Regions from separate parts of the Pseudomonas sp. GW821-FHT07G10 genome, predicted to be linked through region 1. Evidence: predicted binding sites of a transcription regulator. Region 1 holds the regulator's gene; each other region holds the start of a gene.
What was found. Region 1 encodes sigma-54, which starts transcription at its own class of promoters, with help from an activator protein. Its sites were predicted from a motif close to ANTGGCATNNANNTTGCTNT; they were not measured.
Positions count from the first base shown of each region.

Region 2: the regulator sigma-54 is predicted to act here: its motif matches at 2,709-2,728, upstream of AC07O1_RS02985 (pilin).
Region 3: the regulator sigma-54 is predicted to act here: its motif matches at 6,734-6,753, upstream of AC07O1_RS24540 (circularly permuted type 2 ATP-grasp protein).

Region 1 is NZ_JBWKQB010000004.1:13,362-24,013, forward strand. Features, by position in the region: gene AC07O1_RS07590 (YhdP family protein) at 1-1,086, shown strand, start outside; gene AC07O1_RS07595 (carbon-nitrogen hydrolase family protein) at 1,302-2,150, shown strand; gene tldD (metalloprotease TldD) at 2,169-3,611, shown strand; gene yjgA (ribosome biogenesis factor YjgA) at 3,674-4,198, opposite strand; gene pmbA (metalloprotease PmbA) at 4,307-5,653, shown strand; partial or broken gene AC07O1_RS07615 (ZIP family metal transporter) at 5,713-6,165, shown strand; gene AC07O1_RS07620 (HPr family phosphocarrier protein) at 6,196-6,468, opposite strand; gene rapZ (RNase adapter RapZ) at 6,484-7,341, opposite strand; gene ptsN (PTS IIA-like nitrogen regulatory protein PtsN) at 7,344-7,808, opposite strand; gene hpf (ribosome hibernation-promoting factor, HPF/YfiA family) at 7,821-8,129, opposite strand; gene AC07O1_RS07640 (RNA polymerase factor sigma-54) at 8,206-9,699, opposite strand; gene lptB (LPS export ABC transporter ATP-binding protein) at 9,970-10,652, opposite strand, start outside.
Region 2 is NZ_JBWKQB010000001.1:634,965-645,616, reverse strand. Features, by position in the region: gene AC07O1_RS02995 (DUF748 domain-containing protein) at 1-1,295, shown strand, start outside; gene AC07O1_RS02990 (BON domain-containing protein) at 1,518-1,874, opposite strand; gene AC07O1_RS02985 (pilin) at 2,246-2,662, opposite strand; gene AC07O1_RS02980 (type II secretion system F family protein) at 2,940-4,157, shown strand; gene AC07O1_RS02975 (prepilin peptidase) at 4,160-5,032, shown strand; gene coaE (dephospho-CoA kinase) at 5,029-5,652, shown strand; gene yacG (DNA gyrase inhibitor YacG) at 5,649-5,852, shown strand; gene AC07O1_RS02960 (hypothetical protein) at 5,861-6,076, opposite strand; gene AC07O1_RS02955 (energy-coupling factor ABC transporter permease) at 6,149-6,838, opposite strand; gene AC07O1_RS02950 (co-regulatory protein PtrA N-terminal domain-containing protein) at 7,196-7,399, shown strand; gene AC07O1_RS02945 (MFS transporter) at 7,647-8,849, opposite strand; gene AC07O1_RS02940 (metal/formaldehyde-sensitive transcriptional repressor) at 9,108-9,383, shown strand; gene dmeF (CDF family Co(II)/Ni(II) efflux transporter DmeF) at 9,395-10,315, shown strand; gene AC07O1_RS02930 (response regulator transcription factor) at 10,370-10,652, opposite strand, start outside.
Region 3 is NZ_JBWKQB010000028.1:5,399-16,050, forward strand. Features, by position in the region: gene AC07O1_RS24510 (3-hydroxyacyl-CoA dehydrogenase NAD-binding domain-containing protein) at 1-658, opposite strand, end outside; gene AC07O1_RS24515 (acetyl-CoA C-acetyltransferase) at 684-1,889, opposite strand; gene AC07O1_RS24520 (hypothetical protein) at 2,012-2,170, shown strand; gene AC07O1_RS24525 (c-type cytochrome) at 2,618-3,424, shown strand; gene AC07O1_RS24530 (transglutaminase family protein) at 3,530-4,333, opposite strand; gene AC07O1_RS24535 (alpha-E domain-containing protein) at 4,330-5,280, opposite strand; gene AC07O1_RS24540 (circularly permuted type 2 ATP-grasp protein) at 5,293-6,702, opposite strand; gene AC07O1_RS24545 (ribonuclease E inhibitor RraB) at 7,016-7,357, opposite strand; gene AC07O1_RS24550 (hypothetical protein) at 7,549-7,809, opposite strand; gene AC07O1_RS24555 (START domain-containing protein) at 7,933-8,541, opposite strand; gene AC07O1_RS24560 (YkgJ family cysteine cluster protein) at 8,583-8,837, opposite strand; gene AC07O1_RS24565 (translation initiation factor 2) at 9,007-9,471, opposite strand; gene AC07O1_RS24570 (aminotransferase-like domain-containing protein) at 9,573-10,652, opposite strand, start outside.

The DNA of each region.
Region 1 (10,652 bases):
AGGCAACTGTTAAGCAGTGCCGACGTCCAGGTGAGCAAGCTCATCGGGTTTGGCAGCACACTCGATAAGGTCTCGCTGCAGTTGAATCGCAAACAGGCCTCTTGGGCTTTGCAGATCGATAGCCAACAGGCCAAAGGCAGTGTCGGCATCCCCGACGCCAAGGCCGCTGCGGTGGCAATCGATCTGCAATATGTGCGTTTGCCGGCCATAGATCCCACCGTTCAGGCCGACGAAAATTCGCCGGACCCGCTGGCGTCAGTCGATCCCGGGAACATCCCGGCGCTGGATATCTCCATCGTCCAGTTGTTCCAGGGTAATGATCTGATTGGCGGCTGGTCGCTCAAGGTACGCCCTACCGCCAAAGGTATTGCACTCAACAGTCTGGATCTGGGCCTCAAGGGCATGGTGTTGCAGGGCACAGGCGGCTGGGAAGGCCCGCCAGGGGCCAGCAGCAGTTGGTACAAGGGGCGTCTGGGCGGCAAGAATCTTGCGGATGTGCTGAAGGGCTGGGGCTTTGCCCCTACCGTGACCAGTGAAGATTTTCATATGGATGTGGACGGTCGTTGGCCCGGCTCTCCGGCCTGGGTCGGACTCAAGCGCTTCTCCGGAAGCCTCGATGCAACGTTGCGAAAAGGTCAGTTCGTTGAAGTAGAGGGCGGTGCACAGGCCTTGCGGGTGTTCGGCTTGCTTAACTTCAACTCGATTGGTCGACGTCTGCGTCTGGATTTCTCTGACCTGTTCGGGAAAGGCTTGAGTTACGACCGGGTAAAAGGCCTGCTGGTGGCCAGTAACGGGGTGTACGTTACCCGTGAACCGATCATCCTGACCGGACCGTCGAGCAATCTGGAACTCAATGGCACGCTGGACCTGGTTGCCGATCAGGTCGATGCCAAGCTGTTGGTGACGTTGCCGGTGACCAACAACCTGCCGATCGCCGCGTTGATCGTCGGTGCGCCGGCGATTGGCGGGGCATTGTTCCTGATCGACAAGCTTATCGGTGATAGCGTGTCCCGTTTCGCCAGTGTGAAATACGACGTCAAAGGCCCGTGGAAAGAACCGAAAATCACCTTCGATAAACCCTTTTGAAAAACCACGCCTGGGGCTATGGGAGTAGCATGACTCCATGCGTTTTTGTAGCAGTTGCCGCCAGGCTACGTCCGGCTGCGAAGCGGCCGTAAAGTCTGACACTGCGATTCTTCTGGTTAACCGCGTACGCCGCAGACGCAGGCTTCGCCAGCTGCTACACAGGGTTTTGCAGATTCTGCACCGGGCGTGCAGAACCAACCGAAAAAGGATACGCCATGTCTCTTGCGGTGATTCAAATGGTCAGCCAGAGCGATGTTCTGGCCAATCTGGTCCAGGCCCGGCGCTTGCTGGAGCAAGCAGCGGCTGGCGGTGCCCGGCTGGCGGTGCTGCCGGAAAACTTCGCTGCCATGGGCCGCCGTGATATTGCCGACATTGGTCGTGCCGAAGCCTTGGGCAGCGGTCCGATCCTGCCCTGGTTGAAACAGACCGCTCGCGACCTCAAGTTATGGATAGTGGCCGGCACATTGCCGTTGCCGCCCCAGGATCAACCCGACGGCAAGGTCAATGCCTGCTCCTTGTTGATCGACGAACACGGTGAGGCGGTGGCGCGTTACGACAAGCTGCATTTGTTCGATGTGGATGTGGCCGACAATCGCGGTCGTTATCGTGAGTCGGATGACTATGCTCATGGAGACACGGTAGTGGTTGCGGACACGCCAGTCGGCCGAGTGGGCCTGACGGTGTGCTACGACTTGCGTTTCCCGGAGTTGTACAGTGAGTTACGCGCAGCCGGTGCCGAGTTGATCACCGCGCCCTCCGCATTTACCGCAGTGACCGGTGCGGCTCATTGGGAGGTGCTGATCCGCGCACGGGCAATCGAGACCCAGTGTTATGTGCTGGCAGCTGCCCAGGGTGGGATTCACCCGGGACCGCGAGAAACCTTTGGCCATGCAGCGATTATCGACCCTTGGGGGCGTGTGCTGGCCGAGCAGGATCAGGGCGAGGCTGTGCTGCTGGCCGAACGCGATAGCAGCGAACAGGCGTCCATCAGGGCGCGGATGCCGGTGGCCAGCCATCGGCGCTTTTTCTCGCAGGGCGCACAGCGACCTGCCTCAGAACGATGAATTTAAGGCGCAAAGCATATGAGCGAGTTGTTGTCCTCAGTCAGTGAACACCTTTTAGCGCCGGGTGGCGTGACCATTGAAAGCCTGCAAGCAGTGCTCGGCGATCTGGCCGGGCCGGGCATCGATGCCGCCGACCTGTATTTCCAGGGACAGATTTCCGAGTCCTGGGCGCTGGAAGACGGCATCGTCAAGGAAGGTAGCTTCAACCTTGACCAAGGCGTCGGTGTGCGTGCGCAGTCGGGCGAGAAGACCGGTTTTGCTTACAGCAATGCCATTACTCTCGAAGCCCTGGGCCTGGCCGCCCGTGCTGCCCGTTCGATTTCCCGTGCCGGGCAGAATGGCACCGTGCAGGCGTTCAGTACCCAGGATGTCGCCCGACTGTATGCGCCGGATAACCCTCTGGAAGTCATCAGCCGTGCCGAGAAGGTCGAGCTGCTCAAGCGCGTCGATGCCGCGACCCGGGCGCTGGACCCGCGCATCCAACAAGTCACCGTGAGCATGGCCGGGGTCTGGGAGCGGATTCTGGTCGCATCCACCGACGGCGGTCTGGCGGCAGACGTGCGTCCCTTGGTGCGATTCAATGTCAGCGTCATCGTCGAACAGAATGGTCGCCGCGAACGCGGTGGTCACGGCGGTGGCGGTCGTACCGATTACCGTTACTTCCTTGGCGAGGACCGCGCCATGGGTTATGCCCGTGAAGCGTTGCGCCAGGCGCTGGTCAATCTCGAGGCGATTGCGGCACCGGCCGGTACGTTGCCGGTGGTCCTCGGTTCCGGTTGGTCGGGTGTGCTGTTGCATGAAGCGGTAGGTCATGGCCTGGAAGGTGACTTCAACCGTAAAGGCAGTTCGGCTTACAGCGGCCGCATGGGCGAAATGGTTGCTTCCAGGCTCTGCACCATCGTCGACGATGGCACTTTGGCCGGTCGCCGCGGTTCCTTGAGCGTCGACGACGAAGGCACTCCGACCGAGTGCACTACTCTGATCGAAAACGGTGTGCTCAAAGGTTATATGCAGGACAAGCTCAATGCCCGCCTGATGGGCATGGCCCGCACTGGCAACGGTCGTCGTGAGTCATATGCGCACTTGCCAATGCCGCGGATGACCAACACTTACATGCTCGCTGGTGAAAGCGATCCGGCCGAAATCATCGCCTCGGTGAAGAGGGGTATCTACTGCGCCAATCTCGGCGGCGGTCAGGTGGACATCACCAGCGGCAAATTCGTGTTCTCCACCAGCGAGGCCTATCTGATCGAAGACGGCAAGATCACCGCGCCGGTCAAAGGTGCGACGTTGATCGGTAACGGGCCGGAAGCCATGAGCAAAGTGTCGATGGTCGGTAACGACCTGGCGCTGGACAGCGGGGTAGGGACGTGCGGTAAGGATGGGCAGTCGGTGCCGGTGGGTGTCGGCCAGCCAACCTTGAAGATCGACGCGATCACCGTGGGTGGCACGGGCGCTTGAGCTTGAGAGGGAGCCTTGGGTGGGTGAACCGCAAAGCGGTACAACCCACCCGGGGTCGAAGACTAACGCAGACCGCGTTGTGTCTCGTCCAGCTCACGGATGTACTTGAAGATTTTTCGGCTGGCAGCAGGTGGCTTGCTTTGCGCAAGCTCATGCTGGGCCTGACGGATCAGGGAGCGCAGTTGCTGGCGATCCGCGTCCGGGTAGTCGATGACGAACTTCTCCAGGACACCGTCATCGCCCGCGATCAAGCGATCGCGCCAGCGTTCCAGACCGTGGAAACGTTCGTTGTACTGCCGAGTGGAGGCGTCGAGTTGATCAAGCAACACCAGAATGGCGTCAGTGTCCTGATCGCGCATCAGTTTGCCGATGAACAGAATGTGCCGTTTACGCGCGATATTCGCGGTGTGCTTGGGCGCTTCAGCCAAAGCCCGGCGCAAGGCGTCGGTCAATGGCAGTTTTGCCAGCAAGTCAGGCTTGAGTGTTGTAAGGCGCTCGCCAAGATCAACCAGAGCATGCAGCTCGCGTTTGACCTGGGATTTGCTTTTTTCTCCCCCGTCGAGGGAGTCGTCGTAAGAATCAACCATGGTGGCAGTCCGCAAAGAAACGCCGCCATGATAACCAGTCGGGGGCCGCTTGTCCGGCCCGGTCGCTCGAAGGCCCCAGCCGAACGCAGAATTTGAGTGGAGAAAACCATGAGTGCAGTTGAAAGCGTCGGTCCACAAGCCTTGCCGGCACTGCAAGAACAAGTCGAGCAGATCATCGCCGAGGCCAAGCGCCAGGGCGCCAGCGCCTGTGAAGTCGCGGTTTCTCTGGAGCAGGGTCTGTCGACCACGGTCCGCCAGCGGGAAGTCGAAACCGTTGAGTTCAACCGTGACCAGGGCTTTGGCATCACCTTGTATGTTGGCCAGCGCAAAGGTTCGGCCAGCACCTCGGCCAGCGGTCCGGAGGCGATTCGCGAAACCGTCGCCGCCGCCCTGGCCATCGCCAAACACACCTCGGAAGATGAAAGCTCAGGTTTGGCCGATGCAGCCTTGATGGCCAAGGATCTGCCGGACTTCGACCTGTTCCACGCCTGGGACATCACTCCGGAGCAAGCCATTGAGCAGGCACTGGCCTGTGAAGCGGCGGCGTTTGCCACCGACAGCCGAATCAAGAACGCCGATGGCACATCCCTGAGCACCCATCAGGGTTGCCGTGTGTATGGCAACAGTCACGGATTTATCGGCGGTTACGCGTCGACCCGTCACAGCCTGAGCTGCGTGATGATTGCCGAAGCCGATGGCCAGATGCAGCGCGATTACTGGTATGACGTGAATCGCCAGGGCGAACTGCTCGCTGATCCGGTCAGCATCGGCCAGCGTGCTGCGCAACGGGCGGCCAGTCGTCTGGGCGCGCGTCCGGTTCCAACCTGCGAAGTGCCGGTGCTGTTTTCCGCGGAACTGGCTGGCGGTTTGTTCGGCAGTTTTCTCGGGGCGATCTCCGGCGGCAATCTGTACCGAAAATCGTCGTTCCTCGAAGGTACGTTGGGCCAACGGCTGTTCCCTGAATGGCTGACCCTGGATGAACGGCCACACCTGATGCGTGGCCTGGGCAGTTCGGCCTTCGATGGCGACGGTCTGGCAACTTACGCCAAACCTTTCGTCGAGAACGGTCATTTGGTTTCTTACGTGCTGGGCACGTACTCCGGTCGCAAACTGGGCATGCCGAGCACCGCCAACGCTGGTGGCGTGCATAACCTGTTCGTTAGCCATGGCGATGAAGACCAGGCTGCGTTGCTGCGGCGCATGGGGCGCGGGCTGCTGGTCACCGAATTGATGGGTCAGGGCTTGAACATGGTGACTGGCGACTATTCCCGTGGTGCCTCGGGTTTCTGGGTGGAAAACGGCGAGATTCAGTTCGCCGTGCAAGAAGTGACCATCGCCGGCAACATGCGTGACATGTTCCAGCAGATCATCGCCGTTGGTAATGACCTGGAATTGCGCAGCAATATTCGTACGGGGTCAGTGCTGATCGAGCGGATGACAGTGGCCGGTAGCTAAACGACCGCAGCTTCAAGCGAAGGCGCGTCACCCAATGGGAGGCGCGCCTTTTTTTGTAGGAGCATCCGGTGATTGCTCCGCGGATCTGGCAATTTGTATTTGCCATCATTGCTCACAACATCCCGGAAGGCATGGCGGTCGGCGTGTCTGCCGGCGGTGGGATGCCCGACGCCGACAGTCTGGCCATGGGCATCGCTTTACAGGATGTGCCGGAAGGTTTGGTGATCGCTTTGGTATTAGCCGGGGCAGGGATGTCGCGGGTCAAGGCGTTCCTGGTCGGCGCGGCTTCAGGTTTGGTTAAGCCGGTCTTCGCGTTGTTGTGTGCCTGGCTGGTGAGTCTGGCCGAGTTGCTCTTGCCACTGGGGTTGGCGTTGGCTGCAGGCGCGATGCTGCTGGTGGTGACTCACGAGGTGATCCCGGAGTCACGGTGCAATGGCCACGACAAGCTGGCCAGCCTGGGGCTGTGTATCGGGTTCTGTCTGATGATGGTCATGGATACCGCGCTTGCGTAGGCGCCGCCGAAGGCTCGGGCCGCCGAGCTTTTATTCGCCTTCGTCGAAGAAGTTATTGATCAGCGCAACCAGCGCATTCAGCGCTTCCTGTTCTTGTTCGCCTTCAGTGCACAGATGGATTTTGGTGCCTTTACCGGCAGCGAGCATCATCATGGCCATGATGCTTTTGCCATCGACCATGGATTCAGGGGTACGTCCGGCTTTTATCTGGCAGGGATATTGACCTGCTACGCCGACAAACTTGGCAGATGCTCGGGCATGTAAACCCAGCTTGTTGATGATTTCAATTTCCAGAGCGGGCATCGCGGTGTGAATCCTTTAGCTTAGGTCGCGGTGGCGAACCTGGACGTTCTTCAGGGACTTTTGTAGAGCCTGGCCCAGACGTTCGGTCAGGTAGACGGAGCGGTGATGCCCGCCGGTGCAGCCAATGGCAATGGTGACGTAGGCGCGGTTGCTGGCGGCAAAGCGGGGCAGCCATTTCAGCAGATACGCAGAGATATCCTGGAACATTTCTTCGACATCCGGCTGAGCAGCCAGATACTCGGCAACCGGCTGGTCCAGCCCGGACTGATCGCGCAACTCCGGTTTCCAGTATGGATTGGGTAGGCAGCGCACATCGAATACCAGGTCAGCATCGACCGGCATTCCGCGTTTGAAGCCGAAAGATTCGACCAGGAACGCCGTGCCCGGCTCCGGCTGGTTCAGCAGGCGAAGTTTGATGGTATCGCGCAGTTGATACAGGTTCAGATGGGTGGTGTTGAGCTTCAGATCAGCGAGGTCGGCAATCGGCCCAAGCAGGTTGGTTTCATCATCAATGGCTTCGGCGAGCGATCGATTGGCGGTGCTCAGGGGGTGGCGTCGACGGGTTTCCGAGAATCGCTTGAGCAGGGTTTCCTCGTCGGCGTCCAGATACAGCACGTCGCATTGGATGTGCCGGCTGCGCACTTCTTCCAAAAGCTCCGGGAAGCGCGACAGATGGCTGGGCAAGTTACGGGCGTCGATGGAAACCGCAACCAGCGGTTGCGCCAGTTCAGTGTGAATCAACGCACGTTCGGCCAATTCCGGAAGCAGGCCGGCCGGCAGGTTGTCGATGCAGTAGTAACCGTTGTCCTCCAATACATCGAGGGCGGTGCTTTTACCGGAGCCGGATCGGCCGCTGACAATGATCAAGCGCATGATTAATGACCGTTCTGCTCGTCCAGGACAACCTGGTACAGGGCTTCATTAGTTGCGGCGCTGCGAAGTTTTTCGCGCACTTCCTTGCGATCAAGCATGCTGGCAATTTGCCGAAGCAGTTCCAGATGCGCATCGGTAGCGGCTTGCGGGACCAGCAGGACAAACAGCAGGTCGACCGGAGCACCATCGATGGCGTCGAAATCTATGGGGGCGTCCAGGTGCATCAAGGCACTGATGGGCGATTCGCAGCCTTTGAGGCGGCAGTGGGGAATGGCGATGCCGTTGCCAAAACCGGTTGAACCAAGTTTTTCACGGGCTATCAGACTCTCGAAGACATCTTGCATCTCCAGACCCGGCACTTCGCGGCTGATCAGGTTGGCAATTTGCTCGAGGGCGCGCTTTTTACTGCCGCCCGGCACGTTCACCAAAGAACGGCCGGGGGTCAGGATGTTTTCAAGTCGAATCATGGGTTGGGAGTGTTAACGACCTGTTGCGCCCTGGAGGAGGCTCTGGGTCTTTTCCTTGTGCTTTTTGAGTTGGCGATCCAGCTTGTCGGTGAGTGCGTCGATTGCCGCGTACATGTCGTCATGCTCGGCGTTGGCGACCACTTCATTGCCGGGGATATGCAAGGTAGCTTCAATTTTCTGCTTCAGCTTTTCGACGGTCATCGTGACTTGCACATTGGTGATCTTGTCGAAATGCCTTTCCAATCGTTCGAGTTTTTCGCCGATGTAGATGCGCAGGGGTTCGGTCACTTCCAGTTGGTGTCCACTGATGTTGACTTGCATACAGCTTCTCCTTCGTTGCCAGTGCATAAAGCGGCAGGCAGAAATGCCTGCCACTGGAACGCTGTGGCGTGGCCCGTTACATCAAACGCTTACGTTCGCTCGAAGGCGCGATCCCAAGGGATTCGCGGTATTTGGCGACGGTGCGACGGGCTACCTGAATGCCTTGTGCCTCCAGTAAACCAGCGATCTTGCTGTCACTCAACGGCTTTTTCTGATTTTCCGCTGCAACCAGTTTTTTGATGATCGCGCGGATCGCTGTAGACGAGCATTCACCGCCTTCAGAGGTGCTTACGTGGCTGGAGAAAAAATATTTCAGTTCGTAGATGCCGCGCGGGGTATGCATGAATTTCTGGGTGGTGACCCGGGAAATTGTCGATTCGTGCATGCCGACCGCTTCGGCGATGTCATGCAGCACCAGTGGTTTCATCGCCTCGTCGCCGTACTCGAGAAAGCCCCGTTGATGCTCGACGATCTGGGTGGCGACTTTCATCAGGGTTTCGTTGCGGCTTTGCAGGCTTTTGATGAACCAGCGCGCTTCCTGCAACTGGTTGCGCATGAAGGTGTTGTCGGCGCTGGTGTCGGCCCGGCGCACGAAACCGGCGTACTGCGGGTTGACCCGCAGGCGCGGCACGGATTCCTGATTCAACTCCACCAGCCAGCGTTCGTTGTCCTTGCGTACGATGACGTCGGGGACGACGTACTCGGCTTCGCTGGATTCGATTTGAGAACCTGGGCGCGGGTTGAGGCTTTGCACCAGCTCGATGATCTGCCGCAGTTCGTCCTCTTTGAGCTTCATACGGCGCATCAGCTGGCTGTAGTCACGGCTGCCAAGCAGGTCGATGAAGTCGGTGACCAGGCGTTTAGCCTCGGTCAGCCAAGGTGTTTTGGCTGGCATTTGACGCAGCTGCAGCAACAGGCATTCGCTGAGGTTGCGCGCACCGATACCGGCGGGTTCGAATTGCTGGATGCGGTGCAGGACGGCTTCAATCTCGTCCAGTTCGACGTCCAGTTCCGGGTCGAAGGCTTCGAGGATTTCCTCAAGAGTTTCGTCCAGGTAGCCCTGATTGTTGATGCAATCGATCAGGGTAACGGCGATCAGGCGATCAGTATCGGACATCGGTGCCAGGTTCAGTTGCCAGAGCAAATGACTCTGCAGGCTCTCACCGGCCGATGTGCGGGTGGTGAAGTCCCACTCGTCGTCATCGTTGCTCGGCAGGCTGCTGGCACTGGTCTGGTAAACATCTTCCCAGGCGGTGTCGACAGGTAATTCGTTGGGGATGCGCTCGTTCCAGTCGCCTTCCTCGAGGTTATCCACCGTCGGGGCGGTTTCCTGGTAAGAGGGTTCCTGAACATCGGTATTGGCTTTCTGCTCGACGTTGTCGGCCAGAGGGTCGGTGTTATCGAAGTCGTCGCCTTCTTCCTGGCGTTCGAGCATCGGATTGGACTCCAGTGCCTCCTGAATTTCCTGTTGCAGGTCCAGGGTCGACAATTGGAGCAGGCGGATGGCCTGTTGCAGCTGCGGTGTCATCGTCAGCTGCTGGCCCATTCTCAAGACTAGCGATGGTTTCATGGCAGGGGCTTAACACCTTATTTGCCGGCGCACATGCGCCATCCACTACAGGGCGCCGAAGCGCCAAACATAAGCAAATTATATGCCTGAAACTGAAGTGTTTGCCTAGAGCGCGGTAACAATAAAAATTTACAGGATCTTATTGCTACTGGCGCTCTGACTATTGGCTGAACACCTGAGGGCGCGTGTTTGCCTAAAGCGCGGTAACAATAAAATTTATAGGGTTTTATTGATAGCGGCGCTCTGACGACTTGCCCAACACCTCAGCGCTTACAGGCGGAACTCATGGCCCAGATACACTTCCTTGACCAGCTCGTTGGCCAGGATGGTGGCGGAGTCGCCTTCGGCGATCAGTTGACCGTCGTTAACGATGTAGGCGGTCTCGCAGATATCCAGGGTTTCACGGACGTTGTGGTCTGTGATCAGCACGCCGATGCCCTTTGCCTTCAGGTGATGAATGATCTGCTTGATGTCTCCCACCGAGATCGGATCCACACCGGCAAACGGTTCATCGAGCAGGATGAACTTCGGTGCGGTGGCCAGGGCTCGGGCGATTTCCACGCGACGACGTTCGCCACCGGAGAGGCTCATGCCGAGGTTATCGCGGATATGGTTGATGTGGAATTCCTGCAGCAGGCTTTCCAGCTCCTGGCGACGCCCGGCCTTGTCGAGTTCCTTGCGGGTCTCAAGAATGGCCATGATGTTATCGGCAACCGACAGCTTGCGGAAGATCGATGCTTCTTGCGGCAGATAGCCGATGCCAGCCCGTGCGCGGCCGTGCATCGGCTGGTGGCTGACGTCCAGGTCGTCGATCAGTACGCGACCCTGATCGGCCTGGACCAGCCCGACGATCATGTAGAAACAGGTGGTCTTGCCGGCACCGTTAGGACCGAGCAAGCCGACGATCTGGCCGCTGTCGATGGACAGACTGACGTCACGCACGACCTGGCGGC
Region 2 (10,652 bases), on a different contig from region 1:
CCACCAATATCGATGATCTGTTGATCCCGCAGCCAGCTGACAACGGCAGCAAAAGCGCCGTTAAACCGGCCGCCACCAGCAACGAAAAACCGCTGGGTATCCATATTGGTGAAATCGCCATCAACGACGGCTCGGCCAACTTCGCCGACTTGAGCCTGACACCAAACTTCGCCACCGCCATTCAACAGCTCAATGGTCAGATCGGCACCATCGACAGCCGCCAGGCAAAGCCGGCGAGCGTCGATATCAAAGGCAAGGTCGACCGTTACGCCCCGGTCACCATCAAAGGCAGCGTGAACCCCTTCGACCCAATGGCGGCGCTGAATATCGCCGCCAGCTTCAAACGTGTCGAGCTGACCACCCTGACGCCCTACTCCGGCAAGTTCGCCGGTTTCCGCATTCGCAAGGGCCGACTCAATCTCGACTTGCATTACCTGATCACCAAAGGTCAGTTGAAAGCCGAAAACAAAATGGTGGTCGAGCAACTGCAACTGGGTGAAAAAGTCGACAGCCCGGATGCCGTAGACCTGCCGATTCGCCTGGCAATCGCACTGCTCAAAGACTCGGACGGAAAAATTTCCATCGAGCTCCCGATAAGCGGTGACTTGAACAATCCCCAGTTCAGCGTGATGCCGGTCATCTGGCAGACCCTGCGCAATCTGGTGCTGCGAGCAGTTGAAGCTCCGTTCAAGTTTATTGGCGGTCTGGTCAGCGGTGGCGGCTCGGAAGATCTCGGCAGCGTGTTGTTCGCTCCAGGCTCCAGTGACCTGAGTAAGGACTCCGAATCGACGTTGACCAAACTGGCCAACGCCCTCAAAGAGCGCCCGGCCCTGAAACTGGAGATTGAAGGCACCAGCGCCCAGAGCAGTGACGGCCCACCGATCGCCGAACAGCGGCTAGAGCGTGAATATCAATACAACTACTACAAAATGCTTCAGCGCCGCGGTGAGAAGGTCCCTGCGCAAGCCTCTCTGTTAGAGGTCCCGGACAGCGAAAAGGCGCCGTTGCTCGAAGGCATCTATCGCACCCGCCTGAAAACACAGCCACCGGCCGAATGGACGCAACTGAGCCGCGACGAACGCACGGCAAAGCTGCGTGAGGGTTTGATTAAATTCTGGAGCGAAAGCGACGTTCTCCTACGTCAACTGGGACAAGATCGGGCCAGCAGCATCAAGGACTTCCTGGTGGACAAAGGGCAGTTGGCTGACGATCGGGTTTACTTCATCGACGCTAATCTTGGGCAAGCTCAAAGTGATGGTCGGGTGATCACGCCGCTGCATCTGGACAGCGAGTAAACATGCAAACACGCTTCTTGCTCTGCCTGGCATTGGCCTCTGCCGCCAGCCAGGCTCAGGCCGATACGCTGCGCTTCAAATAAAACAAGCTCCGACACTCAGTGCCGGAGTCTGTAATGACCACGTCTGCATGGCTTTTGGCATGAACCTTGGAGGAATGACAGGCGTACTGCTGGAGCGCCTGTCGTCCCCTTCTCCCAGCCCAGGCGAGAAGCTTGAACCCTACTCGGCTTTCAGACCGTCAGCCGATACGGCTTTCACGCCTTTGATTTTCCTTGTGATATCCACTGCCATTTTTTTCTGTGCGTCGGTTACAAGAACAGTCGAGGACAAAGAAACCACGCCTTTGTTGGTTTCAACTTTGATGTCAGTGCCAGGAATACCTTTCTCGGTTACCAGATCGCTTTTCACTTTAGTCGTGATCCAGGTGTCAGAAGTGACTTCCTTGACCTTGGCCATTTCACCAGCAGCCACAAGCATTGGCGACTGGGCGGTTTGAGTGGTCTGGGCAAAAGCAGCATTGGCCATGGTCAGGGTCAGAGCGGTTGCCGTAGCGGCAGCGATAGCGAACCTCTTCATACGAGTAACTCCTGTTTTTCCAGAAAGCCTGCGCCGTGCTTTGGCGACAGGGCTAGCAGAGATATAGCAGGCGTTGTGCCAACTCCAGGATGAAAATAAATACTTTAAAATCAATGTATTGGGATATAAGCAAAGTTCCTGAATCGTGCAGATTGCATGACCTGTATGTAATCTGCATGCAAGTTGCGAGTATCACAAAAGTTCCTGACACCCTGAGTTTCTGGCCATTTACAGTTTGATCTGACCTGCTATGAATAGACTGAAACGACGCCGCTGATCACCCTCGGTTCATCTTCGATTTTCCCCATAAGAAGTGCCCTGACTTCACTAGCCGGGGCACTTCTTACTGGTATTACCGGCTTGCGAGAACGCTACGTACCGCTGGCAGCACAACCTTTTGGAGAGTACTCAGGCTCCACAGTGGTAGAGCAGGTCCAGCCCTCGTCGTGTGTGCGGGTGAGAGTGATGGTTTTGCTCAGCACAGGGCCCGGAGCATTCAGAATCGTGCAAGCAATTGTGCCTGCACCCGTCGAGGCGGTACCTGATGCGGTCATTGTGCAGTTAGACGTAGTAGCGGTGCCGCCCACCAAGGCTAATGTCGGATCGGTGCCCTGATTGATGATGTCTTCAAATGAAACTTTCAGCGCGGATATCTCTGCCAGACCGGCCGTACTCTTGGCCCGCGCCTGATATTTCGTATAAAGCGGCAACGCAAAGGTTGCCAAAATGCCGATGATCGCGACCACGATCAACAGCTCGATCAAGGTAAACCCTTTTTGACTATTCATAGACGAGCTCCAGGCATTAAGTGAAGTCTGATGACCTATACAGGTCAACGCACAGTGCATGCCAAACACGTTGGGCCTTTGTCTGCAGGTGCGCGAGGCTGCTGGCGCATCGCCCTTATCCCCGGAAACTGCACAAAATGACACTTTTTGTCACTCGCCTGCCGCTGGCTTGCTGATCTGACCGACTACGCTATAAATCAAATCCATCGACTTGCGGGTCAACACCCTGCCAACACGGTGGGGCGAGCCGGGATCGATAAAGTGGTGAGACTGAACGATGGCAGTCAAAGCAGTAAGAGTCAGTGTTTACGCTTGGGAAGGTACCGATAGAAAAGGCACCAAAATGACCGGCGAACTGAGCGGCCATAATCCGCTGCTGATCAAGGCGCAGTTACGCAAGCAAGGCATTAGCCCGGGTAAAGTACGAAAAAAAAACGGCTCGATCTTTAACGCCGGCAAACGCATCAAACCCGTGGATATCGCTCTGTTCACCCGTCAGATGGCGACCATGATGAAAGCCGGAGTACCGTTGCTGCAGTCCTTCGACATCATCGGTGAAGGTTTCGATAACCCCAACATGCGCAAATTGGTGAGCGAGGTGAAACAGGAAGTCGCGGCCGGCAACAGTTTTGCCGCGGCGCTGCGCAAAAAACCGCAGTATTTCGATGACCTGTACTGCAACCTGGTGGACGCCGGTGAGCAGGCCGGAGCTCTGGAAACCTTGTTGGAGCGGGTGGCAACCTACAAGGAAAAGAGTGAAACCCTCAAAGCCAGGATCAAGAAAGCCATGACCTACCCCCTGGCCGTGATCTTCGTCGCGAGCATTGTGACTGGCATTCTGCTGGTCAAGGTGGTCCCGCAATTCCAGACGGTATTTTCAGGTTTAGGTGCGCAACTCCCGGCCTTCACCCTGATGGTCATCGCCCTCTCGGAGTTCATGCAGCAGTGGTGGCTACTGGTGCTGGTCGGGATTGTCGCTGTGGTATTTGGTTTCCGGCATACGCGCAAACGTTCACAACGCTTGCGTGACTGGCTGGACGTCAGCCTGCTGAAACTGCCGCTGGTGGGCACGCTGATGTACAAATCAGCCGTGGCTCGTTATGCCCGCACACTCTCCACCACCTTTGCTGCCGGCGTACCACTGGTGCAAGCTCTGGATTCGGTGGCTGGCGTCACAGGCAATATCGTGTTCACGAATGCGGTCAATCGCATCAGGCAGGATGTCTCGAACGGCATACAGCTGAATTTCTCCATGCGCACTTGCGGCGTCTTCCCGAACATGGCGATCCAGATGACCGCCATTGGCGAAGAATCGGGTGCACTGGACGACATGCTGGAAAAGGTCGCAACTTACTATGAGGGTGAGGTCGACAATATGGTCGATAACCTGACCAGTCTGATGGAGCCGTTCATCATGGTGACTCTTGGCGTTATCGTCGGCGGTCTGGTGGTAGCCATGTACCTGCCCATCTTCCAACTCGGCTCAGCGATCTGAATATGCCCTTGAACGATTTTTTGGCCAACTATCCGCTGGCCTTTGTTGTATCGGTGCTGGTCCTGGGACTGATTATCGGCAGCTTCCTCAACGTGCTGGTCTGGCGCCTGCCAAAAATGCTCGAACGCGAATGGAGGGAGCAAGCCCATGATGTGTTGGGCTTACCGCCAGAGGCGCCAGGCCCGACCTACAACCTGCTGCTACCCCACTCTCAATGCCCGCACTGCGCTCACCCGATTCGGGTCTGGGAAAACATCCCCGTCCTCAGCTATCTGCTATTGAGAGGCCGCTGTGCGAAGTGCAAGGTCCCTATCAGCAAACGCTACCCGGTCACCGAACTGGCCTGCGGACTGCTTTCTGCCTTCGTCGCCTGGCATTTCGGTTTTGGCTGGCAGGCGGGGCTGGTATTGATCTTGAGCTGGGGCTTGCTGGCGATGAGCTTGATCGATGCCGACCATCAACTGCTGCCAGATACCTTGGTTCTACCGATACTTTGGCTGGGATTGATCGTCAACAGCTTCGGCCTGTTCGTGTCCTTGCACGACGCCTTGTGGGGCGCGGTGGCCGGCTACATGAGCCTGTGGTCGGTGTATTGGCTGTTCAAGCTGCTCACTGGCAAGGACGGTATGGGCTTTGGTGACTTCAAGCTCCTGGCGATGCTCGGTGCCTGGGGCGGCTGGCAAATTCTGCCGCTGACGATTCTGCTGTCATCCTTGGTCGGCGCCGTTCTGGGCCTGATTTTGCTGCGCGTGCGTAACGCGCAAACTTCGACGCCAATTCCTTTCGGCCCTTATCTGGCAATTGCCGGCTGGATTACGTTGCTCTGGGGTGGTCAAATAACCGACTCCTACTTGCAGTCTGTCGGTTTCAAATGACTACCTCTGTTATCAAACCCTGGATTCTTGGCCTGACCGGCGGGATCGGCAGCGGCAAAAGTGCCGCGGCCCAGCACTTCATTGACCTCGGTGTGCATCTGGTCGATGCCGATCATGCCGCCCGTTGGGTTGTCGAGCCGGGGCGTCCGGCACTGGCGAAAATCGCCGAGCACTTCGGTGCGGGCGTGCTGCAAGCGGATGGTCAACTGGATCGTGCGGCGTTGCGCAGGCTGATTTTCGAAGTTCCTGAAGAGCGGCGCTGGCTCGAATCCCTGTTGCACCCACTGATCGGTCAGGAGATCGCCAGTCATTTGGCCAAGGCCCAGTCGCCTTACGCGATTCTGGTGTCGCCGCTATTGGTCGAATCCGGACAGTACGCGCTGGCTCAACGTGTCCTGGTGATCGATGCGCCAGAGCAACTGCAAATCGAGCGAACCCTACTGCGCGACCAGACCAGCGAGCAACAGGTCCAGGCGATTCTCAAAGTCCAGGCCAGCCGTGAAGAACGCTTGCGCCATGCCGACGATGTACTGGTCAATGACCGCGATCTAAACTGGCTGCACAGCGAGGTCGAACGCCTGCATCACTTTTATCTTACTTTGCGTGGAGGCCAGTCATGAGCCAAACCCTGACCGTCGAATGCCCAACCTGCGGTGCCCCTGTGGAATGGAACGCAACCAATCCCAACCGGCCGTTCTGCTCGGACCGCTGCAAACTGATCGACCTGGGTGCCTGGGCCGCCGAAGAACACAAGATCCCGGTCAGCCCGGATGCCGAAGACGAGATGTTCTCCGAGGACTTCGATCCTCGTACGCACTAATTAGAAAATCACGGCCGCATAAAACCGTAATCCTGCCCCTCGTCGAGGTTCTCGGCCAGAAACTGCAACTCATCCGCCAGATCCTCGACACTGCGTATGCCCTTGCTCTGCTGCACCACCGCACTGAGCAAGGCGCGCAGACTCAACCCCGGATCAAAGCCCACTTCTTGCGCCGTATCCAGACTCCTGCGCAGTTCCTGCCTTGCCCATTCGTAGACACTCATGACCGTGCTCCTGAAGATTTTCCAGAGCATGCCGGGAGCCGTGATTTGAGTCCTTGATCCGGATCAAGGTTCTTACTCCCGTGGCCCGTCGTCTTTCCACGGTGCCGACAGGTAGCGCGTGCGATTGAAAGTCTCCAGCCACTCAGGGCAGAACACCACCAGGGCACTCACCACCATGCCGTTGATAAAGGCCTCGGGGAAAATGATCAGCCACAGATAGCCGACAAAATCCTCCAGCCATTCGGGCATGGCGAAGCGCTCGTCGAACCACAGCAAGCCGAGCGCCAGCAACAGACACAACAACGCCGAGAGTGCCGCCGCAAAAAAGCCGGAACAAAAGATATACACAAAGGGACTACGCGGCTGCTCTCGCTCCACCAGGATTGCACAGCATTCGGTGACCAGCACCGGCAGCAGGATCAACAAAGTGCCATTGACCCCAACCGCCGCCAGATCCTGACGGCCCAACGCGACCAGCCCGAGTTGCGCGATCAGGCCACCGACGATTGCCAATGGCCAGTCCAGCAACAAGGTCACTGCGGTCATGCCGATAACGTGATAAGACACGCCAGTATCGAAGTCCCGTCGCACCAGCCACAACATGAACAGCGCAAACACCGTACCAAACAGCAAATGCTGACGGCGGCTGTCAGTGAACAGCTCGACCCACGGCGAGCGCAGAATCGCCCAGACCAGCACCGGCACGTACAACAACCAGCCGACAGTAAGGGTTTGCGGCGAAAGTAGCCCGGCGCTGATCATGGCCGGGCTCGCGGCAAAGCATCACGCAATAGCGCGGCGCCGGCGTAGCTGCCCTGCTGAACTGACAAAAACCGCACCCGATACTCCTTGATGAGTCATGAGGATCTGACAGACACCCCACTTTACGATCACTCCATACTTGAGTGCACCTATACGTACGACGCGGCCTGCGGCTTCAACCGCCGTTTGCTCTTTTGACGTGGGGAACAGCTGAAAAAGTCAGATATGGCGAACCTGTCAAAAAATTCATGTGGCGGGGAACGGGCTGAAATACGGGCGCCACTAGGATGAGCTCAAGCCTAAAGCTTAAGCCAACAAACATTCTTGCTGGCAGAACCCGAGTATTGGAGATCCCCCATGAAAACCCTTAAAGCGTTGTTGATCGTTACCCTGATGGGCGCGTCTGTGGCTGCGATGGCCGCAGGTGGCAGCGACCGGGTAATGGCCCGGATGGATGCTGCGCGAGATGCCTCGATGGCGCACTACCAGACGTCTGAACATGCCAAGGCTGTAGCGAGCACTCAGAAAGCCGCTTCCAGCGATGTCGAACGCTCAAACTGACAGTGCTTTACCGGTCAAGTCGACTGGGCAGCCGCGTTAATCGCCATACGCCTGGGGTGTCATGGGATACAGACGGGCAACTGCGCAAACGATGCTTTAACCGAATCGCTGACTCGCCTTGTGGCAGTGGGATTCGGCGAGGAAGAGGCGATGAAATATCGCCTCAGGCCGGGACTGCGGGGTACTCCGAGAGTCCTGGCGATTACCGCAAACACCAGCTAGCCACCGAAAACCAGGCTGGCTATCTTTAACTCCTGGCCCCGTCACTGCGTTGTTGGATAAGCAGTAGAATCAGCGCTGCTGCTGAAAATGCCGCCCCCGCGTAGAAAGCTACCGCGGCGCCGTATACCTGCCAGAGTCCGCCGGCGATGACGCTGGCCAACAGCAAAGCAATCCCGCTGACCAGATTGAACAGTCCAAAGGCTGTGCCTTTAAGATTGGGAGGTGTCGTGTCCGCTACCAGTGTCGCCAGAATGCCTTGACTGAAGCCCATGTGCAGCCCCCATAAGGCGACACCGAGTAGAACCATGCTGACGGACCCGGCATAAGCCAACACCACATCTGCAAGAATCAGCAGCACCAGACCGACGCTGAGTAACGCCGTGCGGCTGATACTGTCTGACCATTTTCCAACCGGATAGGCCGACAGCATATAAAACCCCGCCATCACCACCATGACCAGAGGAACCCAGGTAGCAGAGAACCCTAATTGCTGGGCACGCAAGATCAGGAAAGCTTCACTGAAACGCGCAAGGGTGAATGCCGCACCTATGCCCACAACCCACCAATAGTTTTTTGAGAACTGCCTCAATGACCTCATTTGTATGGGCGAGCGGAAATGCCGCGGTACGGCTTCATGCTCCGGCTCATCAATCCCGAAAAAAAGCAGCATGACTGCCAGTACTGCGGGAATCACTGCAAACCACAGCACCAGGGAAATATCGTCGGCAAACCAGGCCATCAGAAAAATGGCCAGAATGGGGCCTAAAAAGGCGCCCACGGTATCCATCGACTGACGTAACCCAAAGCACGCACCTCGAATGGCAGGTGGGGCCACATCTGCGACTAACGCATCACGCGGCGCACCGCGGATGCCTTTACCAATCCGGTCGAGGATTCGGGCGGTGAAGACCAGTTCCGCAGAGGCGGCCAGCGGAAACAGCGGTTTTGTAAGCGCCGCAAGACCGTAACCCAAGAGCAACAATTCTTTCCTGCGGCCAATGAAGTCGCTGATTGCTCCAGAAAAGACTTTAACGACCAGTGCTGTAGCCTCCGCCACCCCTTCGATGAGTCCAATAGCCATCACACTGATGCCCAGCGTACCCACCAAAAATACGGGTAAGAGGCTATGCACCAGCTCCGACGACAGATCCATGAACAGGCTGACGAATCCCAACGCCCAGATCGTGCGCGGAATGGCTCGGGTCGAGCTACTTGCAAGTTCGCCCATCTCTTTTCCCCCAGGTGATTAGCCCGATTCCTTTCACTATCACTGAAATCCTGCACGACATTTACCCATACCACAGCTTAAACGTTTCGACGTGGCTCAATGTCGGCGGCAAGACGATCCGTTGAACACTGACTAACAGTAGGCCTGCTCCCCAGCTATCGCGCCACTACCGCAACGTTTTTGAGAGGACGAAAGGAGTTGTGCTGCCCCCGCCTTTCTGTGACCATCGCCGCCATATATAGGTAGGGGGGGTATGGTATGTCTCATGTAATGGCCGGCAAAGACGAGCTTCTCAAGCGCGTCAAGCGAATCGCCGGGCAGATCCAGGCAGTCGAACGCGCACTGGACTCTGACGATGACTGCGCGAAAACCCTGCATCTGGTGGCTGCAACACGGGGTGCCATCAATGGGCTGATGGACGAAATCATTGAGGCTCATGCCCATGAGCACGTTGCAAACCCGCAGTTAAGCGATGAAGAAAGGGCAAAAGGCGTCGAGGAATTACTTGAAGCCATACGCCGGTATTCAAAATAGGGGGTGTTGAGATGGTTGATCCACAGATGAGTTACACCCATGACCATGTATTTCTCGGTGCGTCACATGATGAGAACGCCAAGCGCACCCTCTGGGTCGTCGCGCTGACGGTCGTCATGATGATTGGGGAAATTACCGCGGGCTATCTGACCGGGTCGATGGCGTTGCTTGCGGACGGCTTTCATATGGCCACGCATGCCGGTGCTCTGGGTATTGCAGCGGCGGCTTATGGTTATGCCAAGCGGCATGCTTCAAGTTCTACCTATAGCTTCGGTACGGGAAAAGTAGGTGACTTGGGGGGATTTGCCTCAGCGCTTGTACTAGGCCTGGTATCCGTCGGGATTGGTGTCGAATCAGTGCTGCGTTTATTCGAACCTGCCAACGTCCAATTCGGTACGGCGACGCTTATTGCCATTGTCGGTCTCATCGTCAATATCGTCAGCGCTCTTCTCCTGTCCGGTAGCCATGACCACCACCATGATCATGCACACGACCATAGCCACGGCGCCCATGGCCAGGACAACAACCTGCGGTCTGCCTACGTCCATGTTCTTGCTGATGCGCTGACGTCTATCCTTGCCATCGCGGCCTTGTTGGCCGGTCGATACCTGGGCTGGGTCTGGCTTGATCCAGCAATGGGCATTGTCGGTGCGCTGGTGATTGCGCGTTGGGCCTGGACGCTGATGCGCGATACCGCAGGGGTCCTGCTCGATAAAACAGATGATCACGTCGCTCAGGAAATTCGCGACATCCTTGATGGCTCTGATGATGCCAAAATTACCGATCTGCATGTATGGCGTGTGGGCCCGCAGGCTCGGGCCGCGATTGTAAGCGTCCTGGCGAGCCCGGCTATCAACGCAGACATTATTCGAGAGCGACTGGCAGCGGTTCATGAGGTGACTCACCTGACCGTGGAATACCGTAGCTTCTAGAGCATCATGCCACCGGGCTACCCAGTGGCATTCCAATCCTGAATAACCCGCGTGTTAATCAACCGCTTCGTTGCCGGATGCATCGTCACCTGCGTCGAGCCGGTAACCCACGCCTGCAATTGTAATGATCAGAGAGTGATCAAACCCTTCGTCCAGCTTGCGACGCAAGCGATAGATATGTTTATCGATGACGTTGTCATTGGGATCAAACTCATAGTCCCAGGCGCTCTCAAGCAACATCATGCGGGACACGACTTCACCGCTGTGACGCATGAGTTTTTCCAGGATCAAGGTTTCACGATAGGCCAGAGCAATGGTTCGTCCCTGACGCGTTGCC
Region 3 (10,652 bases), on a different contig from region 1:
TCTGGTAACCACTCATGTCCCAGCGCTGTTTGACCGCCGGGTTGGCGACGATCCACGCCCGGGCCTTGGCCAATAGTTCATAACGGTCAGCTGCCAGCTGATCAATCAATCCGGCCTGCAGTGCTTGTTGCGGTGTGACTTTTTTGCCTTCAAGCAGGTACGGCAAGGCTTTTTCCAGCCCCAGCATGCGCACCATGCGCACCACACCGCCGCCGCCCGGTAGCAGGCCGAGAGTCACTTCCGGCAAACCGATCTGCAGCGACTTGCTGTCCAGCGCCACCCGATGATGGCACGCCAGGCAAATCTCCCAACCACCGCCCAGTGCCGCGCCGTTGATCGCGGCAACCACCGGTTTACCCAAGGTCTCCAGCGTGCGCAATTGACCCTTGAGCGACAGCACCATGTCGTAGAAGGCTTTGGCTTCGGGCTTGCCCACCTTGATCAGTTCATTGAGGTCGCCACCGGCAAAGAAGGTTTTCTTCGCGGAGGTGATGATCACCCCGGCGATCGACTCTTTGTCGGCTACCAGCTGTGCAACGCTGGCGGCCATGGCATCTCGGTAGACCGCGTTCATCGTGTTGGCCGTCTGGCCCGGCAGGTCGATAGTCAGGACGACGATCTGGTCCTGACCTTTTTCGTAACGGATAGCATCAGTCATGAAAGTGCTTCCTTGATGTCAGGGCTCAGAGGCGTTCGATGATGGTGGCAATACCCATGCCGCCGCCGACACAGAGGGTCGCCAGGCCGTAGCGCAGGCGCCGCACTTCCAGTTCATCGAGCAAGGTGCCGAGGATCGCGCAACCGGTCGCGCCAAGCGGGTGGCCCATGGCGATGGAGCCGCCATTGACATTGACCTTGTCCGGGTCGATGGCCATGTCCTTGATGAATTTCAGTACGACCGAAGCAAAGGCCTCGTTGACCTCGAACAGGTCGATGTCTTCGACCCGCAACCCGGCCCTGGCCAGCGCTTTGCGGGTGGCCGGGGCGGGACCGGTAAGCATGATGGTCGGATCGGTACTGATGACCGCCGTGGCGACCACGCGCGCGCGCGGCTGCAAACCCAGCTCGCGACCTTTGGATTCAGAGCCAATCAGCATCAGTGCGGCACCGTCGACAATCCCCGAGCTGTTGCCTGGGGTGTGGACATGGTTGATGCGCTCCACATGGCTGTAGACCCGCAACGCCGTAGCGTCGAAGCCCATTTGCCCGATCATTTCAAAACTGGGTTTGAGATTGCCCAGGCCTTCCAGCGTGGAGCCGGCGCGGATGAACTCATCGTGATCGAGCAGGATGATGCCGTTTTGATCCTGCACCGGTACCAACGATTTCTTGAAGGAACCGTCCGCCCTCGCCCGTGCGGCTTTTTGCTGGGAGTGCAGCGCGAAGGTGTCGACATCCTGGCGGCTGAAGCCTTCAAGCGTGGCGATCAGGTCCGCGCCGATACCCTGGGGCGCGAAATGGCTGTGCATGTTGGTTTGCGGGTCAAGTGCCCAGGCACCGCCGTCGCTGCCCATCGGTACACGCGACATGGACTCGACGCCACCCACCACCACGAGATCCTCGAACCCGGAGCGCACTTTCATGGCGCCGAGATTGACCGCTTCCAGCCCCGAAGCGCAGAAACGGTTGATTTGCAGGCCGGCCACGCTCACCTCCCAATCGGCAACGGAGGCGGCAGTCTTGGCAATATCGGCGCCCTGATCACCGACCGGCGTCACGCAGCCGAGCACAATGTCATCCACCTGGCTGGTATCGAGTTCCGTGCGCTGTTGCAGAGCGCTCAGCAACCCGGCCAGCAGGTTCACTGGCTTGACGCTGTGCAAGGCGCCATCGGCCTTGCCTTTGCCACGGGGCGTGCGTAACGCATCGAAAATCAAAGCTTCAGTCATGACGTCCTCGAACCGCAGTACAGGTGAGTAATTGCTGAGTTCTCACATTAGGGTCTGTTGATGTTTGGTGACGATTCGTCACCAAACATCAACAGACCCTACGCGCAGCAGCGATGGATTCAATGACCGAAGCGCTCACTGACCTTGACGGTCACGCTCAGACGAACGGTAGCGAGCTAATTGAAAACGAGGATTTAGCAACGGAACTGTCTAGCCAAAGGGCGGCCAAGCAACTGGCAATAAACCTCATGCCTTTTATAAAGCGTTTAGCCAATGGTTGATACGAAATGGATCTAAAGCAAGTGCAATGCGGCCCCTAAGGTAAACCGTAGGAGGTGGTCGTCGGGCTTTGCCGAGACCCTCCTCAGAAAGGAAGTACAACGCTTTGCCGTCATGGAGATATGCAGGCAAGCATTTGACGCTCAGGACATAACAAAAAAGGCAGTCAGCCATGTTCAAACAATCGAAAGTACGTCAGGCCGGGCTCATTCTATTCGCCACCACACTGATCCTCATCTTGCCGAACCTCACCAGAGTGATCGGCTAAAGGTGTGGCCGTTTTACAGCGCCGCATTGCAAATGTGCCCCGGTTCACTACCGGGGCAGGCGCTTGTGTGCCAACCTTTGGGCAAGATCCGGAAGCTCAAGTGCGCCGTGGTCGATCACGTCTCCCCATCCCAGGACATCCTGCCGGGCGACGAAATTTCTGACGACATTACGGCGATCAATTGAAACCTTTCATTTTGCTTTGGGCCTTGCTGCTCAGCACGCCCCTGTACGCCGCACAACTGGTCCTGGACCTGGGTGCGGGTAGTCGAACCTGGCAAACCGAGGAATTGCTCAAGCACCCTCAAGCCCGGACGATCAGAGTTTCTGACGATGTTTCCTACAAGCGAGAGATGAGCTATCGCGCCGTGCCTCTGTCGGCATTGCTGACTGGCATCAACGCTGACGACCATCTGCAAGCAGTAGCGCTTGACGGTTTTGCCGCCGAACTGGCCGCCGCGCCGTTGCTCAATCGCGACGGTGCTCAGGCCTGGCTCGCGGTGGAAGACCCACAGAAACCCTGGCCGCCATTGGCCGAGGGCAAGCCAGGTGCCGGGCCGTTCTATCTGGTCTGGCTCAACCCGCAAGCCGGCCAGATCAGCCCTGAACAATGGCCCTTCCAGGTTGCCAGTATCAAAAAACTGGCCGCCGTTTCCGAGCGTTTCCCGGCCCTGCGCCCTGATCCGAAGCTGGTGCCCGGTGATCCGGTGAATCAGGGTTTTGCGTTGTTCCAGAAGAACTGTCTGGCCTGCCATCGTCTGAACGGCGCGGGTGACGCGCAGTTTGGTCCTGATCTGAATATCCCGTTCAACCCTACCGAATACTTCGGTGCCGACTTTCTCAAACGCTATATCCGCGATCCGCAAAGCCTGCGCCATTGGCCACAGGCGAAAATGCCCGGCTTCTCCGCAACCGTGCTACCGGATACGGAGCTGGACTTGTTGGTGGGGTATTTGAAGCACATGGCCGGGCGTAAGCAGCAGCCGTAATGGCTTGAGTCTTGTGCTGCCTGTTCCGGCCTCATCGCGAGCAAGCTCGCTCCTACAAGATAACGCGATGTAGGAGCGAGCTTGCTCGCGATGCGGTATCCCCTTTTATTGCTGCTGCACCAAAATAGTCGGCGTCGGTGAGATGAAGACTTTGGCGTGCATCTGCTCGCAACCACCGCCACGGCGCATGCCGCGTACCGGGCAGGCGTCCAGGTAGTCGAGGCCGACCGCCAGTTTCAAATGACGCTCGGGCCTGGCCAGTTGATTGGTCACATCAAAACTGTACCAGGCATCGTCGAGCCAGGCTTCGGCCCAGGCGTGGCTGGCCAGGTGTTCACTGTTCTCGCTGTACAGATAGCCCGACACATAGCGCGCAGGAATGCCCAGGCTGCGCGTGCAGGCGAGAAACGCATGGGTATGGTCCTGACAGACCCCGGCACGCCCGGCGAAGGCCTCCGCGGCGCTGGTTTCGATTTCAGTGGAGCCCGGTGTATAGGTCATGTGCTGGTTAAGACCGTGCATCAAGTCGATCAACGCGCTGCGATCACGGCGTGTGCGGCATTGCTTTTGGGCAAAGGCACGCAAGGCCTCATCCGCCTCGGTCAAGCGCGTGAAACGCAGGAATGGCAGCGCCGACTGGCTCTCATGCTCGGCTTCACGCTTTTCATCGATGTCCACTTGCCCACGGGCGCCGATGATGATGGCTTCATGCGGCTCGTCCATGGTCAACACATGCAGGATATTGCCGAACGGGTCCAATTGGGCACGCACCGGCCGCGGTAGCTCGAGCTGCCAACTGAGGACGTGCTGACGCTCGCTGTCGTGGGGGGTCAGACGTAAATACTGGATGCTCGCCCGCACCTGATCTTCGTAGTGATAGGTGGTCTCGTGGCTAATGGAAAGTCTCATGCAGCCTCCAGGTAGGAACTGTGAATAGCGTTGCCCAACTGGCGCACCAGCGGGATGAATTCGGTCAGCCAGGTGTGCAGGCCTTCGTCGAGGATTTCGTTGATGCCGGTGTAACGCAGACGCGCGTCTATCTCCGCCGCCAGGCGTTGCGCCGGTCGACCATTGGCGCCCGGCAGGCTGGCGAGGATCTGGTCGATCTCCTCGGTACAGGCACGCAGGGAACGCGGTACATCGGCCCGCAACAGCAACAGCTCGGCAACGTGCCGCGCACCGGGCGCGTCGCGGTAGATCTCGGTATAGGCCTCGAACGAAGACAGCGCGCGCAGCAAAGCGCTCCACTGGTAGTAAGCGTGGGCGGTGCCGTCGCTGACCGCTTCGGCCTGATCGCCGGCCATTTCGTAACGAGCATCCAGCAAGCGCAGGGTGTTATCGGCCCGTTCGATAAACGTACCGAGGCGGATAAAACGAAATGCATCGTTACGCATGATGGTGCCGTAGGAAGCACCGCGAAACAGATGGGAACGCTCCTTGATCCACTCGCAAAAACGGCTCATGCCGTAGCGGCTTAGGCCTTGTTCGGCGATACCGCGAATCTCAAGCCAAGTGGCGTTGATGTTTTCCCACATGTCGGCGGTGATTCGCCCACGCACCGCATGAGCACTGGCCCGTGCGGCACCCAGGCAGCTGTAGATGCTCGCCGGGTTGGCCGCGTCCAGCGCGAAAAAGTGCAGCAGCCGTTCAGCATGCAACGCACCGTGACGCTCCAGATAGTCATCCAGCGTACCGGTGATCATCAGCGGCATCGCCAGCTCATGCAAACCGTCACCACGGCCGTCCTGCGGCATCAACGACAGCGAATAACTGACATCGAGCATCCGTGCGAGGTTTTCCGCCCGCTCCAGGTAACGCGACATCCAATACAAATCCGAGGCAGTTCTACTTAACATGGCAGGCTTCCTTCAATCCTCGACCACCCAGGTGTCCTTGGTACCGCCACCCTGGGACGAATTCACCACCAGGGAGCCTTCGCGCAGGGCGACGCGGGTCAGGCCGCCGGGCACTACCCGGGTTTCCCGGCCAGACAGGACAAACGGGCGCAGGTCGATATGGCGCGGGGCGATGCCGTTTTCGACAAACGTCGGGCAGGTCGACAGGCACAGGGTCGGTTGGGCGATGTAGGCGTGAGGCTTGGCTTTGATCCGCGCGCGGAACGATTCGATTTCCGCCGCCGTCGCCGCGGGCCCCACCAGCATTCCATAACCACCGGAACCTTGAGTTTCCTTGACTACCAGTTCGGGAAGGTTCGCCAGCACGTGGGACAGCTCCTCGGGTTTGCGGCATTGCCAGGTGGGCACGTTCTTGAGGATCGGCTCCTCGTCCAGATAGAAACGGATCATGTCGGTGACAAACGGATAGACCGACTTGTCGTCTGCCACACCGGTGCCGATGGCATTCGCCAACACCACATTGCCAGAGCGATAAGAGGACAACAGACCGGGCACGCCGAGCATCGAGTCGGGATTGAACGCCAAGGGGTCGAGGAATGCGTCATCGAGACGACGATAGATCACATCTACGGCCTTCGGCCCGTCGGTAGTGCGCATGAACACACGGTCATCACGCACGAACAGATCAGCCCCCTCGACCAGTTCGACGCCCATCTCCCGAGCCAGAAACGCGTGTTCGAAGAACGCGCTGTTAAAGCGCCCGGGAGTCAATACCACGACGCTGGGGTTGTCCAGCGGGCTGGAGCTTTTCAGGGTGTCGAGCAACAGGTTGGGGTAATGATCGATCGGCGCAATGCGTTGGGCGGCGAACAACTCGGGGAACAACCGCATCATCATCTTGCGATCTTCGAGCATGTAGCTGACACCGCTGGGTGTGCGCAGGTTGTCTTCGAGCACGTAATAGGTGCCGTCGCCATCACGCACAAGGTCGACGCCAGAAATATGCGAATAGATATCGCGGTGCAGATCCAGCCCTTGCATGGCCAACTGGTACTGCTCGTTGGCCAGCACTTGCTCGGCCGGGATGATGCCAGCCTTGATGATGCGCTGCTCGTGATAGAGGTCGGCGAGGAACATGTTCAACGCCTTGACCCGCTGGATGCAGCCACGTTCGACGATCCGCCATTCACTGGCGGGAATACTGCGGGGAATAGTGTCAAAGGGAATCAGGCGCTCTGTCCCCTGCTCATCACCATAGAGTGTGAAAGTAATACCGGCGCGATGAAATAGCAGATCGGCCTCGCGTCGCCGTTGTGCCAAAAGCTCGTCAGGCGTTTCGGCTAACCAACGGGCGAACTCCCGATAATGCGGACGGACCTGGCCGCCGGCATCATACATCTCATCAAAATAGGTGCGGATCATGCCGTACTCCTTGTCACCCGGACACCAAGGCTTCGCAAGGCCCGTGCCAGCGGCATAAACGCTTTAATATCAATCAGTTGGATAATAGCCCGGCAGGTGCCGCACCATTCCCGTGCAGCAAACGCCCCAACTCGATCGCCCCCGCTTCATTGCGAAGCAATGCCTATAGCTATCACCAGCATAGTCAGACTTGATTTCGCTGCACGCGTGAACCTCTGGATAATCCGCGATCTTTTGATCTTCCAACAGCCACAAACGAAATCGGCCGACCCTGAGGTCAGCCGATGCTGAGCGTTGATGCTGTTCATAGGTGTTATGCGAGTAACCCTCGTACCTCCTGCTTCACGCCCCAACCTTCGATAATCCCGCCCAGAGGCTCGACCACCGCCTCGAAATCCTGCTCGAAGTCACCGATGCCGCCGTAGGTGGCATACATCACCTTGCTTAGCTCCAGATGCCAGGCCCCGTCATCACGCACGCTGATCTGAGCATTCAATGACTCACCGCGAAAATGTCCTGCCGCCCTGCGCGCCCGCTCCTCATCCGGGAAAATGGCGTAGAACTCGATGGGATGGAATCGTGAAAAATCAAAACCGCCCTCTTTCATGCGGCGCAGCACGCTGCTGCTGATGTCTTCTTGATAGGCTGTGCTCATGAAACGTCCTCCTCAAACTGATGGATAGACTTTCCGTACTCCCTGCGCTCGCAACCACAATGGTGAAAGCGATACGACAATAAGATTGCCGCCGGGAAACAAGCATGTAGCTGACAAGAGACCAGACCTTAGCGATTCATTCGCTGATCTCGATTGCAGAGTAGCGCGAAGCCAGCCCCTGTGCCAGAGCCTCAAGAAGCCGGGGTGATTTCGAGGATTTGAATGCTGTACTGATCTTTCAGGCTTTTGACCGTGGGGTCATCGATACGGCCTTCCAGATCATTGAGATCGAGCTCGGCCGGGACTGGCAGCAACTTTGAAAGTATCAAGTGCGCAGCCTGCTCCATGGTGGGTTTTTGCTCGCAGTCAAACTGCTCGACGGTTTGAACACCATGATCATCAACGAAAGTGACTTCCCACTTTTGCATTGGTGCCTCCTCGATAAAACCCATGGATGGGCTTACATCATCTCGACCTTGAGCAGTGAGCATCGTTCCACCCACAGCACTCAGAGACTTGCATAAAGAAGGCCGCCAACAGGCGACCTTCTTTCAAAGAGCAACCGGTTCAATACCTTATGGTTTTTCAGCGCGCTGTTTCAGCGCCTTCAAAGTGTTGAACGGGGCGTCAACGACGAACTTGTTGGCCAGCCACGACGGCACACTGCCGCCCGGTTCGGTGTGAACCTGGTAGGTCACTTCGATCTGATCTGCGCCTTTGGGTACGAACTTCCAGAAGCCTTGCACCTGAGCGACCCGCACGAAACCCTTTTCTTCAGGAATATACGTTGGCACACCTTCCAGCTTGCGGGTCAGGCTGCCATCGGCGCCTTCGACTGTGGTGACGTGCAGTACCGAATCGCGTGGGGTAACCGGCCAGGGCGGACTGAACTGAGTGTAGGTCCAGCTCTGATCGCCTTCGTGCTTGAGCAGTTTCTGCGATTTGCACTCATGAATCCAGGCGCACGCCCCTGAGACATCCTCTTGCAAGGCACGCAGTTTGGCGATGGAGGTCTTCATGATCGTCACGCCGCGATAGGCCTTGTATTGGGAGCCGGCGACTTCACTCAGGGAAATCTTGATCCCGTTTTCGTCCTTGGCAGTCTGCCAATCTTCGGCCTGAGCAGTTGCGGCCAGCAGAACAGTCAAACCACACAGCACAGCCATTCGATGCAGCGAACCCATTGTCTTATTCCTTATTGTTGAAGTTCCGTACATTGAAAACACTAAGCCGCCGTCATTTGCTCCCACCAACCCAATAACTTGATAGCTTCTTCACGGCTGCTGCCGCACACCTCGACATCCGCCTGAAAAGCCGCGCAGACCGCCGGCCGCTCGGGCATCCCGAAGATGGCGCACAGGTGCTCGGCAGTAAGGTGCACGCAACGTTCTCCCGCGGCTTTGCCATTGGGCATGCCGGGGATCGGTGAACTGATGGAAGGGGCAATGCAACAGGCGCCACAGCCTTCACGGCAATTCATGACGAACAAACTCCTCGTGACGGCCAAAGTGTTTAATGACGAGCAATAGAGTACCCGCTAAAACAGCCGTTTGAAATTAGCCAGACCGTGGTTTTTTCACTCAAACAGCCGTGACTGACCAGTCTCCGACAAAGCGTCAAGACCGTGGGTCACAGCAAGGTGTTTGTACTTACTGTTTGAACTGGAAATCCAGCGCGGCACCTTCGACCTCGCGACGCTCTTCATTACGTAGCTGCAACCCCATTTCATTGTTGAGCAAGCGACCATTGAGCTGAAACGGACTGTCCGACTTCGGTTTTGCGCCAAACAACTTTGGCAGTAATGGCTGTCGCCTGGTCTGCAGCAGTGCACCCGGGGGCTGCAAATCCCTGACCATATCCTGCGGCAGGCTCAAGTCCAGATTGACCGCAGGCAACGGGGTTTGCACTACTTCACTTGCCGGCTTTGACTTGGAAGCGATGGGCGCACGCTTTTTGACAGGCGCGTGTTTTTTTACCGATGCAGGCTTCTGCGATTTCGCCGTGGAGGCAGCCACAACCGGCTTGTCCTGGCTGGAAGCCGCCATCACCGTCACGTTATTGAAGACACTCAATAAGCAGACTAACAACCAACCAACAGGAAAAATCGCTTTCATAGGCACTACAGCACTAACGGCAGAGGGGGCATATGCTCGCTTGTTGAACGGTCCATGACAAGCTCCCGATAAGCCGACCACTCGACGGGACCCGGCCCCTGTCAGAAACCGCCCGACGCCTCCTGACAAAGCTGACTTGCGAGCATGCCCAAGGTCATCAGCGTTCGCTCGGCCTCGCGGTTCCACGGAATGCCGCAATTCAATCGAATGCAGTGATTGAACTGCTCGGTGTTACTGAAAATCAGCCCCGGCGCGATGCTGATGCCCTGTTGCAAGGCGCGCACATGCAGTTCTTGGGTATTGACCCGGCCAGGCAGGCTGACCCAGAGGATGAAGCCGCCGGTGGGTCGGGTCATCTGCGTGCCTTCCGGGAAATACTGCTGCACCGCCAGCTGGAAAGCACTGAGGTTCTTGCGGTACTCCTGACGGATATAGCGCAGATGGCGATCATAACCGCCGTTCTCCAGATAAGACGCGATCCCCATCTGAGTGACGCTGCACGCAGAATGGGTGCTGAAAGTCTGCAAACGCTGGATTTCCTGTTGGTACTTACCGGCGATCATCCAGCCGATCCGTACACCGGGTGACAAGGTCTTGGAAAAGCTCGAGCAGTAGATCACCCGATCCAGCCGGTCGTAGGCCTTCAGTGCCTTGGTACGGCCCTGCTCGAACATCAGTTCGCCGTAAATATCATCCTCGACAACCTGGATATCGAAATCCGATGCCAGACGCAGCAACTGCTTCTGTCGCTCCTCTGGCATGGTGCCGCCCAACGGGTTACTCAGGCGCGTGGTCAGGACCAGGGCCTTGATCGACCACTGGTTCGCCGCCAATTGCAGCGCTTCAAGGCTCATGCCAATGGCTGGGTCGCTCGGGATCTCGATGACTTTCAGGCCCAGCAGATCGGCCAGTTGCAGCAGTCCGTAATAGGTCGGCGACTCAGCCGCGATCAGATCGCCTGGTCGGGTCAACACCCGCAACGACATCTGCAAGGCGTCGACGCAACCGTGGGTGATCACCACTTCCGATGGATCGACCACCACACCGGCATCACGCATACGAATCGCCACTTGTCGGCGTAACGGTTCAAAACCCGGGCTAAACATGTAACTGAAGGCCCGTGGGCTATGAAAGCGCGTGACCTTGGCCAATTGCTGATGCAGAGCACGCACCGGCAGATA